DNA from 4 places in the Cronobacter malonaticus LMG 23826 genome. Region 2 is predicted to be linked to each of the others. Evidence: predicted binding sites of a transcription regulator. Region 2 holds the regulator's gene; each other region holds the start of a gene.

Region 1 (3,114 bases), 270 kb from region 2:
CTCTGAAGCAAATAAAGTATATCAACCATTAAAGGAAAATGGGGCAGAAATAAATACCCTGACACACATTTTTTTCGAGATTTTGAATTAACTGAACAATAAAACGGCAGATTATTCGCAAATTTTTGTTAAGGAGGCGGATCAATGAGATTAAGGCTGAAAAGGAAAAATTCGGACTATCGCAGAAAAAGGCGCTACAAATAAAAAAGCCGGGCGGCGAAGCCCGGAAAAACTGACACCATAGAGAAGACAGTAATGAGGGTTAATCAGTGGTAAACCAGTCGTCAGCGCTCTCCCAGGTTTCCTGGAGAATTTCGCTGATGCGATCTTTATCTTCTTTCGCGCCACCCAGAACCGACAGTTGGTTAGCGGCGGCATAACGCACGCTCACATGATTCGGCATTTCCGGAAAATGGCTTTCAATACGGCGGGATAGCTCGCAGGCCAGCGCGTCGATAGCGCCCGGCGGTAGCGGCGTGGTTTTGGCGATAGTCACTTCAATACGCATAACAACCCCCTGTTAATCATACTGTATATATATACAGCTTTGCCGTGCAGCATGCAACAGGGGGCCGGGTTTTTTTAGCGCACGCTTAGCGTTTTACCGTCCAGCGTACCGCTTCGCCCGCCAGGAACGGCACCAGCGTGTCGTCGGCGATAGCGATAGTTTCCGGCATAACGCTTTCCTCACGCACCAGCGTTACGGTGCCTTCATTCACCGGCAGGCCGTAAAAGCGCGGGCCGTTCAGCGAGGCGAACGCTTCAAAGTGCGCCAGCGCGTTCATCTCTTCAAACACGGTGGCGTACGCGCCGAGCGCAGAAGGGGCGTTAAAACAGCCCGCGCAGCCGCAGCTCGTCTCTTTGCGATGGCGCGCGTGCGGGGCGGAGTCGGTGCCAAGAAAGACGCGCTCACAGCCGCTCGCCACCAGCTCGCGCAATGCCTGCTGGTGCACGTTACGCTTGAGAATCGGCAGGCAGTAAAGGTGCGGGCGAATGCCGCCTGCGAGCATATGGTTGCGGTTAAACATCAGGTGCTGCGGCGTGATGGTCGCGCCGAGCAGCGAGTTCCCGTCGCGTACGTAGTCGGCGGCGTCTTTGGTGGTGATATGTTCAAAGACCACTTTCAGGCCCGGCAGGCGCTTTCTGAGCGGCTCCATCACCGTCTCAATAAACCGCGCTTCGCGATCGAAAATATCAACCTCGCTGTGCGTCACTTCACCATGCACCAGCAGCGGCATGCCGAGTTTTTCCATGCGCTCAAGCACCGTCATGATGTTATCAACGCTGGTGACGCCGTGGCTGGAGTTGGTCGTGGCGTTTGCCGGGTAGAGCTTGGCGGCGGTAAATACGCCCTGCTGAAAACCGCGCTCCAGCTCGTCTGCATCCAGCGTGTCGGTGAGATAGCAGGTCATCAGAGGTTCGAACGTGTTGTTTTCCGGTACGGCGTCGAGAATGCGCTGGCGATAGGCGATAGCGGCTTCCACGGTCGTGACCGGCGGCGCCAGGTTTGGCATGACGATAGCGCGCCCGTAAGTTTCGCTGGTATAAGGCACGACGGTTTTGAGCATGTCGCCATCACGCAGATGAACATGCCAGTCGTCAGGGCGGCGGATAGTTAAAACCTGGGGTTGTGCAGTCATGGAAGGCTCCGGCTTGGGGAAACAGTCAGTAATGGCTGGTTTTATGCCGGGCACTAAGGATAAGCGTAAACGTTTTCCTTTGCATCCTTTTCCTGAAAATTCGGGGGCATTGCGCCCCCGGTGTGGCGTTAATCGGTCAGCGGGATGACGATTTCGCCTGGTTTCACTTCAAGCCCTTTGGCGAATTTTTTCGCCAGCGCTTCGCCTTTGGTACGGTCTTCGCTCAGTACATAAGCCGGACGCTGTTCAAAGTAACTGCGCAGCGATTTATTCAGATACGGCATTAACGTTTCCAGTACCGGTGCCATTTTGTCCGGCGTGATGCTGCTGTCGACCACTTCCATCTCGCGCAGATAAATAGCGCCTTTCTCTTTATCGAACGTCGGCAGCGCTTTCAGTTTGAGCTTCACCAGCGCTTTCTGGTTGCCGAACAGCGAGGTCATATCGAGGCTCGCATCGCCGTTGAGCGTAATTTTATTCGGTTCTTCGCGGCCAATGGCGCTGTTCAGGTTGGTTAAGACGATATGCGCGTCGGCAAGACCCGGCACGCCGATATCTTTGGCGTAGTTATTGCGCTTTTGTAGCGCCTGATTGATGTCCTGTTCGGTGACGGTGTATTGCGTGAGCTGGTTACATCCCACCAGCAAGCCGCTGACGATAAGCGCTGCGGCGACTAACATTTTTTTCATAAGCTTCCCTCGTTCTGGTGCTGTCGGGCGATCCTGACACAAAGCAGGATGCCCCGCCAGTGGAAGCGGCAAAAGCGGATTCGGCTTAAAACGCCGGTGGAGGCCACCGGCGCTGTCGTCAGATAGCCATTTTTGACAGCAGATTAATTTGCGTCTGCTTGGCCATGTTGTCGCGATAGTCCGCGACACGGGTAGGGTAGTTGACGCCAGCAACCAGCGTCAGGTTACGCAGCAACGGGAAGAGATGGATATCATCTTCTGAAAGCTCGCCGTTCACGGCGTTCGGCTGAACGATGTGTTTATCAAGCGCGCGCAGGTCGTCGCTGATGTTTTTAATCAGCCCGGCGGAGTGAGCCATATGCTCCTCGAAGGATCCAATCGCCGCCTCTTTTTTCTCGGTAAAGTAACGGCGCGCTTCGGGGGTGGCGAACTCATCGAACGGCGCTTTGGCGAAGCGCGGCAGCAGCAGGCGGTTAACGTAGCCGTTAACGCGGCGCAGCCACTCTTCAATCGCCGGGTTGCGCTTGCCGGTGAGCAGCGGTTTGCCGTCGAGATTATCGACGTAGTGAACGATATCCATGCTTTCCGGCAGGTAGCGGCTGTCGTCTTTTTGCAGAATCGGGGCCATCTTCTGGCCAATCATGCGGGTAGGCGTGGCTTCGTCATCGTTAGACATCACGATAAGCTCCACCGGAAGGTTTTTCAGCCCGAAAATCATGCGCGCTTTCAGACAAAACGGACAGTGATCGTAAATATATAACTTCACGTTTCTCCTCCTGCTCAGG
Region 2 (3,114 bases):
CACCAGACAGCAGTGCCAGCAGATTGCCAACGGCTGGCGCGGGCAGCTCTCCATCGCGGTGGACAATATCGTGCGCCCGGAACGCGTCCGGCGGCTGGTGCTCGATTTCTACCGGCACTTCTCTGATGTGGAGTTGCAGGTGTCGCAGGAGGTGTTTAACGGCGTCTGGGACGCGCTGGCGGACGGGCGCGTGGAACTTGCCATCGGGGCCACACAGGCGATTCCGGTTGGCGGGCGCTTCGCGTTTCGCGATATGGGCATGCTGAGCTGGCGCTGCGTGGTGGCGCACCATCATCCGCTGGCGCAGCACGCGGGCGCGCTCAGCGACGACAGGCTACGCGATTACCCCTCACTGGTGCTGGAAGATACGTCGCGATCGCTGCCCAAGCGTATCACCTGGCTGCTGGATAACCAGCGGCGCGTGGTGGTGCCGGACTGGTACTGCGCCGCCGATGCGCTGAGCGAAGGGTTGTGTATCGGCATGGTGCCGACGCACTTTGCGAAGCCGTGGCTCGACAGCGGAGAGTGGCGCGCGCTAACGCTCGAAAACCCGTTTCCGGATGCCGCCTGCTGCCTGACGTGGCGGCAAAGCGACGCCTCGCCCGCGCTGCGCTGGCTGCTCGATTATCTGGGGGACAGTGAAACGCTGAACAAGGAGTGGCTGCGGGAGCCGCAGTAATACGGCTCCCGGAAGGATTAACGGCGATAGTCGCGGAACGGGCCATCCGCCACCGAGCGGCGTTCGATCAGGCGCGGGTGCACTTCAATGGTCTGCGACTCTTCGCGTTTGTTCACGATGCGGTCGAGCAGCATATTGAACGCGGTCTGGCCGAGCGTCTCTTTGGGCTGATGGATAGTCGTCAGCGCCGGGCTAAAGAAACGCGCGTTGCGTACGTTGTCGTAGCCGATGATGGAAATATCCTGCGGCACGCGCAGGCCCATCTCATCGGCGGCGCAGATAGCGCCCATCGCCATAATATCGCCGCCGCAGAAGATAGCGGTGGGACGCTGCGGCTGCGAGAGGATCTGCTGCATCGCGCGGTAACCAGATTCCGGCTCGAAATCGCCCTGCACGATCCAGTTTTCCGGTACTTTGATAGCCGCTTCTTCCAGCGCTTTCATAAAGCCGGAGAAGCGCCCGACGCCGGTGTTGCGCTCAAGCTGCCCCGGGATCACACCGATATCGCGATGGCCGCGTTCGATAAGATAACGCCCGGCGAGATAACCACCCTGGAACGCGTTATCAATAACCGAGTCGGTGAAATCGGCTTTCGCTTCGCCCCAGTCCATCACCACCATCGGGATATGACGATACTCTTCAAGCGTGGCGAGCAGTGGCTGCGGGTATTCCGAACACATCACCAGCAGGCCGTCGACGCGCTTTTGCGCCATCATCGACAGATACGCGCGCTGCTTTTCCAGATTGTTATGCGCGTTGCCCAAAATTAGCGTATAGCCTTTGGCGAAGCAGCTGTTCTCAACCGCTTCGATGATTTCGGCGAAATAGGGCGCTTCGCTACTGGTCGCCAGCAGCCCGATAGATTTGGTGTGGTTCACCTTCAGGCTGCGCGCCACGGCGCTTGGCGAATAGTGTAATTCTTTAATAGCCGCCCAAACCGCGTTGCGCGTCTCTTCCGCCACAAAACGGGTTTTGTTAATTACATGTGAGACTGTTGTTGTGGAAACGTTGGCTCGCTTCGCGACGTCTTTAATTGTTGCCATTAATAATCACTCCAGACCCCTGGCTGAGCCGTGTAAAATCACGGGTTAATCGTTTGCCTGTATACACCCCTGACTGCCGCGAGGAGAGTGCGGCATGCCGGGAAACGCGACATTTATCGTGAGGAGGGGTCGATGGCCGGTACCGAATAAAGTAGCGACGAATTTTGGCTTATCTTTATCGAAAGGGGAAGAGGGAAAACGCATATCTGGTTAAATGTCGCAGGATTTTTCGGATTGTTTATGCAAAAATGCCCACTACCTGATTTTTATGGGGTCTTTAAGGAGAATACCATGAGTACCGATCTGAAATTTTCGCTGGTCACCACCATTGTTGTGCTGGGTCTTATTGTGGCGGGCGCTTTTACCGCCATCCTGCATTAAGCGTCAGGCGGGAGCGCGTATCGGTTCTCCCGCTTTCTTATACTTCTCTTGCGCTTAAGCGCTGCCCGCTCGCCGTTTCCTTTCTTTTTCTCGTTATTCCCTTATCATTCGCTAATAACAACTTTTGCGTGTTCTTTAACACCCACGCAATAATATTTTGCTGTTTTTGTCACTTATCTTTTCTGACTGAAACTGCCATCCTTTTCTGCATCCTGCTGTAACGTCGGGTATTCCGGCGCTGTTGTACAATTTCTGGAGCGATGAATGAAAGTCAATTTCCCGTTACTGGCACTGGCTATTGGTGCTTTTGGCATTGGCACGACCGAGTTTTCTCCGATGGGCTTATTGCCGGTAATAGCGAATGGCGTCAACGTCTCGATTCCGGCCGCCGGTATGCTGATAAGCGCCTACGCGGTCGGCGTGATGGTGGGCGCGCCGCTGATGACGCTTTTGCTGTCGCACCGAGCACGGCGTAGCGCGCTGATTTTTCTGATGGCGATTTTTACGCTCGGCAACGTGCTCTCGGCACTGGCGCCGGATTACATGACGCTGATGGCCTCGCGTATTCTCACCAGTCTTAACCACGGGGCGTTCTTCGGCCTCGGCTCGGTGGTGGCGGCAAGCGTCGTGCCGAAGCATAAACAGGCGAGCGCCGTCGCGACGATGTTTATGGGCCTGACCATCGCCAATATCGGTGGCGTGCCGGCGGCAACCTGGCTTGGTGAAACCATCGGCTGGCGAATGTCGTTTCTGGCGACGGCCGGACTTGGCCTTGTGGCGATGGCGAGCCTTTGGTTCTCACTGCCGAAAGGCGGCAGCGGCGAGCGCCCGGATGTGAAAAGCGAACTCGCGGTGCTGATGCGCCCGCAGGTGGTGAGCGCGCTGCTGACAACCGTGCTCGGCGCGGGCGCGATGTTTACGCTCTATACCTATATCGCGCCGGTGTTGCACCACATCACTGACGCCAGCGCGGCGTTCGTCACCGCCATGCTGGTGCTGATTGGCGTCGGG
Region 3 (3,114 bases), 1.3 Mb from region 2:
ATGTGAACGCTTACGCGTAAACCGGGAAGCGTGCGCAGATATCCAGTACTTTACCTTTGACGCGCTCGATAACCGCTTCGTCATTGATGTTGTCCAGGATGTCGCACATCCAGCCGGCCAGCTCTTTAACTTCCGCTTCTTTGAAGCCGCGACGCGTAACCGCCGGAGAACCGATACGGATGCCGGAGGTGACGAACGGGCTTTTCGGATCGTTCGGCACGCTGTTTTTGTTAACGGTGATGTTGGCGCGGCCAAGTGCGGCGTCCGCTTCTTTACCGGTCAGGTTTTTATCGACCAGATCCAGCAGGAACAGGTGGTTTTCCGTACCGCCGGAGACCACTTTGTAGCCGCGGTTCAGGAACACTTCCACCATCGCTTTGGCGTTTTTGGCCACCTGCTGCTGGTAGGTTTTGAACTCCGGCTCCATCGCTTCTTTCAGCGCGACCGCTTTCGCCGCGATAACGTGCATCAGCGGGCCGCCCTGCGCGCTCGGGAACACGGCAGAGTTCAGTTTTTTGTACAGCTCTTCGCTGCCGCCTTTGGCGAGGATCAGACCACCGCGCGGGCCAGCCAGCGTTTTATGGGTGGTCGTAGTCACGACGTGCGCGTGCGGAACCGGGTTCGGGTAAACACCTGCGGCAATCAGGCCCGCCACGTGCGCCATATCGACGAACAGGTATGCGCCGATGCTGTCGGCGATTTCACGCATTTTTGCCCAGTCAACGATGCCGGAGTAAGCGGAGAAGCCACCGATGATCATCTTCGGCTTGTGCTCTTTCGCCTGCTTCGCCATATCGTCGTAATCGATTTTGCCGGACTCGTCGATACCGTAAGGAATGATGTTGTAGAGCTTACCGGAGAAGTTGACCGGAGAGCCGTGAGTCAGGTGGCCGCCCTGCGCCAGGTTCATACCAAGAACGGTATCGCCCGGCTGCAGCAGCGCGGTGTAGACCGCGAAGTTGGCCTGGGAGCCGGAGTGCGGCTGCACGTTGGCGTAGTCAGCGCCGAAGAGTTCTTTCGCGCGGTCAATCGCCAGTTGTTCAACGATATCCACATATTCGCAGCCGCCGTAGTAGCGCTTGCCCGGATAACCTTCGGCATATTTGTTGGTCAGCTGAGAGCCCTGCGCCTGCATGACGCGCGGGCTGGTGTAGTTTTCGGAGGCGATCAGTTCGATGTGCTCTTCCTGACGTACTTTTTCCTGCTCCATAGCCTGCCACAGTTCGGCATCATAATCGGCAATGTTCATTTCACGCTTTAACATCCGCATCTCCTGACTCAGCTGACAATAAAATGTACTGCAATTAGGGGCCCTTTTGGGCGACGGCCAACAGTGTAAACCGATTGGCAGCGTGAAGATAGGGCTTGACAGAGGTTTTTACGCAAACGTTTGGCATGGCGTGGCGCAAGGGTTTGAACGATTAAGCAAACGCGCGCTTTACGCGACTTATTTTCATTTTCAACCTGTCTTTTTTTCATACGCGACCGTTTTCTCCTGCTTGATAAAACCATTTACAGCGTGCAGGTATTTTTTATAAGATGCATTTAAAATACATTTTATAGAAAAACGGAAGGAAGCAACCATGCTGGATAGTCAAACCATCGCCGTCGTGAAATCCACCATCCCGCTGCTGGCGCAGACTGGCCCGAAACTCACCGCGCACTTTTATGACCGGATGTTTACGCACAACCCGGAACTCAAAGAGATTTTCAACATGAGTAACCAGCGCAATGGCGATCAGCGTGAAGCGCTGTTCAACGCCATCTGCGCCTACGCCACCAATATCGAAAACCTCGCGGCCCTGCTGCCGGCGGTGGAGAAAATCGCCCAGAAGCACACCAGCTTTAATATCAAACCGGAGCAGTACAACATTGTGGGCGAGCACCTGCTGGCGACGCTCGACGAGATGTTCAGCCCAGGCCAGGAAGTGCTGGACGCCTGGGGTAAAGCCTATGGCGTGCTGGCGGGCGTGTTTATTAACCGCGAAGCCGAGATTTACCAGAGCAACGCGCAGAAAACCGGCGGCTGGGAAGGCACGCGCGAATTCCGCATCGTGAGTAAAACGCCGCAGAGCGCGATTGTCACAAGCTTTGAGCTGGAGCCGGTAGATGGCGGCCCGGTTGCTGATTACCTGCCCGGCCAGTACACCGCCGTCTGGATCAAACCGCAGGAGTTTGCGCACCAGGAGATTCGCCAATATTCGCTCACACGCAAGCCGAACGGCAAAAGCTATCGCATCGCGGTGAAACGCGAAGGCGAAGGCCAGGTGTCGAACTGGCTGCATCAGCATGCGCAGCCGGGCGATGTGGTTAATCTTGCCGCGCCTGCGGGCGATTTCTTTATGGATGTCGAGCCGCAGACGCCGGTGACGCTTATCTCGGCGGGTGTGGGCCAGACGCCGATGCTGGCGATGCTTGATACGCTGGCAAGCGCGCAGCATCCGGCGCAGGTGAACTGGTATCACGCGGCGGAAAGCGGCGATGTACATGCGTTTACCGATGAAGTGGCGCAGCTCGGCGCGAAGCTCCCCCGCTTTACCCGCCACGTCTGGTACCGCGTGCCGACCGACGCCGATCGCAGCGCGGGCCGTTATGACAGTGAAGGGTTGATGGCGCTTCGCGATCGCGAGGCACATGTGACCACGCCCGGCATGCAGTTTTATGTCTGCGGCCCGGTGAAATTTATGCAGTTCGCCGCGGAGCAGTTAGTGAGCATGGGCGTGAATAAAGAGAACATTCATTACGAATGTTTCGGCCCGCACAAGGTGTTGTAAGCGTCCGGCTGTTTTGAGAGCGGTTCGGCGGGTACGCTGCGCTTACCCGCCCTACGATAGAGATTTGCGGTTTTATGTAGGGTGGGTAAGCGAAGCGCACCCACCATTTACTTGCGCGCCCCATGAACGCCGGGCATAAAAAAAGCAGGTCCACTGACCTGCTTTTTTGTCCATCGCGCACGCTTAAATCGCGGCGTCGTCTTCCTCGCCGGTGCGGATACGCACCACGCGCGCCACATCGAAAACGAAAATCTTCCCGTCGCCGATTTTACCGGTCTGAGCGGTACGGATAATCGTATCCACACAGGTATCGACGATATCGTCGGTCACCACGATCTCT
Region 4 (3,114 bases), 710 kb from region 2:
AAACGCGATAAACGTGCGGCCATGGCCGATGTGACAGAGATCGTAAACGGTAATACCACACACATACATGCCGACTTCCCCGGCATGGATAGGCTTAAATTCCTCTTTCTGGCGACTCATGGTATTGAAGATTTTTAACATCAGAAGTTTCCGTGTCAGTGTGTGGTAAGCAGATAAAACCCCTATATTACCCATAATTGAAAGCGCAAGCACCCCACTTTGCAAGGTGAAGCAAGCGGTGAGTTATGCTATAACAGCCTCCTACTGTGGCTTCTTTCGGAAGCCGAAGCACCACTGAAACAAAACAGGATGCAGACATGGTTACTTTTCACACCAATCACGGCGACATCGTAATCAAGACGTTCGATGACAAAGCGCCGGAAACGGTAAAAAACTTTCTGGACTACTGCCGCGAAGGTTTCTACGACAACACCATTTTCCATCGTGTAATCAACGGCTTTATGATTCAGGGCGGCGGCTTTGAGCCGGGCATGAAACAGAAAAGCACTAAAGATCCTATCAAGAACGAAGCCAACAACGGCCTGAAGAACACCCGCGGTACGCTGGCTATGGCGCGCACCCAGGCGCCGCACTCCGCGACGGCCCAGTTCTTCATCAACGTTGTTGATAACGACTTCCTGAACTTCAGCGGCGAAAGCCTGCAGGGTTGGGGCTACTGCGTGTTCGCAGAAGTGGTCGAAGGTATGGACGTGGTTGATAAAATTAAAGGCGTTTCCACCGGCCGCAGCGGCATGCATCAGGATGTGCCGAAAGAAGACGTGATTATCGAGCGCGTAACCGTCAGCGAGTAATTCGTGGCGACGCTCTTTATTGCAGATCTTCATCTGTGCTCAGAAGAACCGGCGATTACCGCCGGTTTTCTGCGTTTTTTAGCCGGTACCGCGCGTGAAGCGGACGCCCTTTACATCCTGGGCGATCTTTTTGAAGCCTGGATTGGCGATGACGACCCGGAACCGCTGCACCGCGAGATAGCCGCCGCCCTGCGCGCGCTCGTGCAATCCGGCGTTCCCTGCTATTTCATCCACGGCAACCGTGATTTCCTGCTTGGCCGTCGCTTCGCCCGCGAAAGCGGTATGCAATTGTTGCCTGAAGAGCAGGTGCTGGATCTCTACGGCAGACGCGTCCTGATTATGCATGGCGACACGCTATGCACCGACGATGCCGGTTATCAGGCGTTTCGCGCCAAAGTGCATAAGCCGTGGCTGCAAACCCTTTTCCTCGCACTCCCCCTGCGGCTGCGCCGCCGCATCGCCGCCCGCATGCGCGCCGGCAGCAAAGCCTCCAACAGCCAGAAAGATCTCGCCATCATGGATGTCAACCCGCAGGCAGTGGTCGAAACCATGGAACGCCAGCAGGTGCAGTGGCTTATTCACGGCCACACCCACCGCCCTGCCGTCCACACGCTGGAGGCGAACGGCAAGCCCGCGCACCGCGTGGTGTTAGGCGCCTGGCACAGCGAAGGCTCGATGGTCAAAGTCACCCCCGACAACGTGGAACTGATAGCCTTTCCGTTCTGATCCGCGCGGTACTTTTTGCCGCGCTCGCGCCTACGCAACCGTTTTCCTTGCCGGTTTTCCGTGATATTCTCAAGGCCCTCGTAACGGCGACCCCGTTGATTTTGCCGCCTGACCACAGGAGTTTTGAGACGTATGTCTTCCAGCCACACCCCGGCGCGTATCGCCATCGTCATGGGTTCCAGAAGCGACTGGGCCACCATGCAGTTTGCCGCAGAAATTCTCGATGCCCTGGATGTTCCTCACCACGTTGAAGTGGTCTCCGCGCACCGCACGCCCGATAAACTCTTCAGCTTCGCCGAGCGCGCGCAGGAGAATGGGTTTCAGGTGATCATCGCGGGCGCAGGCGGCGCGGCGCATCTGCCGGGCATGATTGCCGCGAAAACGCTGGTGCCGGTGCTGGGCGTGCCGGTACAGAGCGCGGCGTTAAGCGGGCTGGACAGCCTCTACTCTATCGTACAAATGCCGCGCGGCATTCCGGTGGGCACGCTGGCTATCGGTAAAGCGGGCGCGGCGAACGCGGCTCTGCTGGCCGCCCAGATCCTGGCGCAGCATGATAGCGCGCTGCTGGCGCGTCTTGAGGAGTGGCGTCAGAAGCAAACCGATGAGGTGCTGGAGAATCCGGACCCGCGGGGTGAGGCATGAAGCAGGTATGCGTGCTGGGTAACGGCCAGCTTGGCAGAATGCTGCGCCAGGCGGGCGAACCGCTTGGCATTCGCGTCTGGCCGGTAGGGCTCGACGCCGATCCGCAGGCGGTGCCGTTCGCGCAGAGCGTTATTACGGCAGAAATTGAACGCTGGCCGGAAACCGCCCTGACCCGCGAGCTGGCGCGCCACAACGCGTTCGTTAACCGCGATGTTTTCCCGCTTATCGCCGACCGTTTCACTCAGAAACAGCTACTCGATAAGCTGAATCTTCCCACCGCGCCGTGGCAGCTGCTGGCAAGCAGCGACGAATGGCCGCAGGTGTTTGAGACTCTCGGTGAGCTGGCTATCGTCAAGCGCCGCACCGGCGGCTACGATGGACGCGGCCAGTGGCGTCTTCGCGAAAACGAGACTGAGACGCTGCCCGCCGAATGTTACGGCGAATGCATCGTCGAGCAGGGCATTAACTTTACCGGCGAAGTATCGCTGGTGGGCGCGCGCGCGCATGACGGCAGCGCGGTCTTTTACCCACTGACCCACAACCTGCATCAGGACGGCATTCTGCGCACCAGCGTGGCCTTCCCGCAGGCGAACGCCACGCAGCAGAAGCAGGCCGAAACGATGCTGCGCGCGATTATGGACGAGCTGAATTATGTGGGCGTGATGGCGATGGAATGTTTCGTGACGCCGCAAGGCCTGCTGATTAACGAGCTGGCGCCGCGCGTGCATAACAGCGGCCACTGGACGCAGAACGGCGCGTCCATCAGCCAGTTTGAGCTGCATCTGCGCGCCGTGACCGGCCTGCCGCTGCCGCAACCGGTAGTGAGCGGCCCATCGGTGATGGTGAATCTGATCGGCACCGATCTGAATTACGACTGGCTGAAGCTGCCGCTGGTGCATTTGCACTGGTATGACAAAGAGGTGCGTGAAGGCCG

Evidence for each region. The regulator PurR, encoded in region 2, represses purine synthesis genes. The targets are predictions, from matches to a motif close to CANGCAAACGTTTGCNTG.
Region 1: pyrC (dihydroorotase) is a predicted target of PurR. The motif match lies at 1,703-1,720, and genes of this name have one in related genera.
Region 3: glyA (serine hydroxymethyltransferase) is a predicted target of PurR. The motif match lies at 1,380-1,397, and genes of this name have one in related genera.
Region 4: purE (5-(carboxyamino)imidazole ribonucleotide mutase) is a predicted target of PurR. The motif match lies at 1,570-1,587, and genes of this name have one in related genera.

Annotation. Positions count from the first base shown of each region.
Region 1 covers NZ_CP013940.1:2,481,248-2,484,361, reverse strand. Annotated here, with positions in the region: gene dinI (DNA damage-inducible protein I) at 263-508, opposite strand; gene pyrC (dihydroorotase) at 594-1,640, opposite strand; gene AFK66_RS11730 (lipoprotein) at 1,769-2,329, opposite strand; gene grxB (glutaredoxin 2) at 2,448-3,095, opposite strand.
Region 2 covers NZ_CP013940.1:2,215,016-2,218,129, reverse strand. Annotated here, with positions in the region: gene punR (DNA-binding transcriptional activator PunR) at 1-679, shown strand, start outside; gene purR (HTH-type transcriptional repressor PurR) at 697-1,722, opposite strand; gene cydH (cytochrome bd-I oxidase subunit CydH) at 2,014-2,103, shown strand; gene AFK66_RS10500 (MFS transporter) at 2,368-3,114, shown strand, end outside.
Region 3 covers NZ_CP013940.1:925,902-929,015, reverse strand. Annotated here, with positions in the region: gene glyA (serine hydroxymethyltransferase) at 11-1,264, opposite strand; gene hmpA (NO-inducible flavohemoprotein) at 1,584-2,774, shown strand; gene glnB (nitrogen regulatory protein P-II) at 2,958-3,114, opposite strand, start outside.
Region 4 covers NZ_CP013940.1:2,927,047-2,930,160, forward strand. Annotated here, with positions in the region: gene cysS (cysteine--tRNA ligase) at 1-141, opposite strand, end outside; gene ppiB (peptidylprolyl isomerase B) at 318-812, shown strand; gene lpxH (UDP-2,3-diacylglucosamine diphosphatase) at 816-1,538, shown strand; gene purE (5-(carboxyamino)imidazole ribonucleotide mutase) at 1,671-2,180, shown strand; gene purK (5-(carboxyamino)imidazole ribonucleotide synthase) at 2,177-3,114, shown strand, end outside.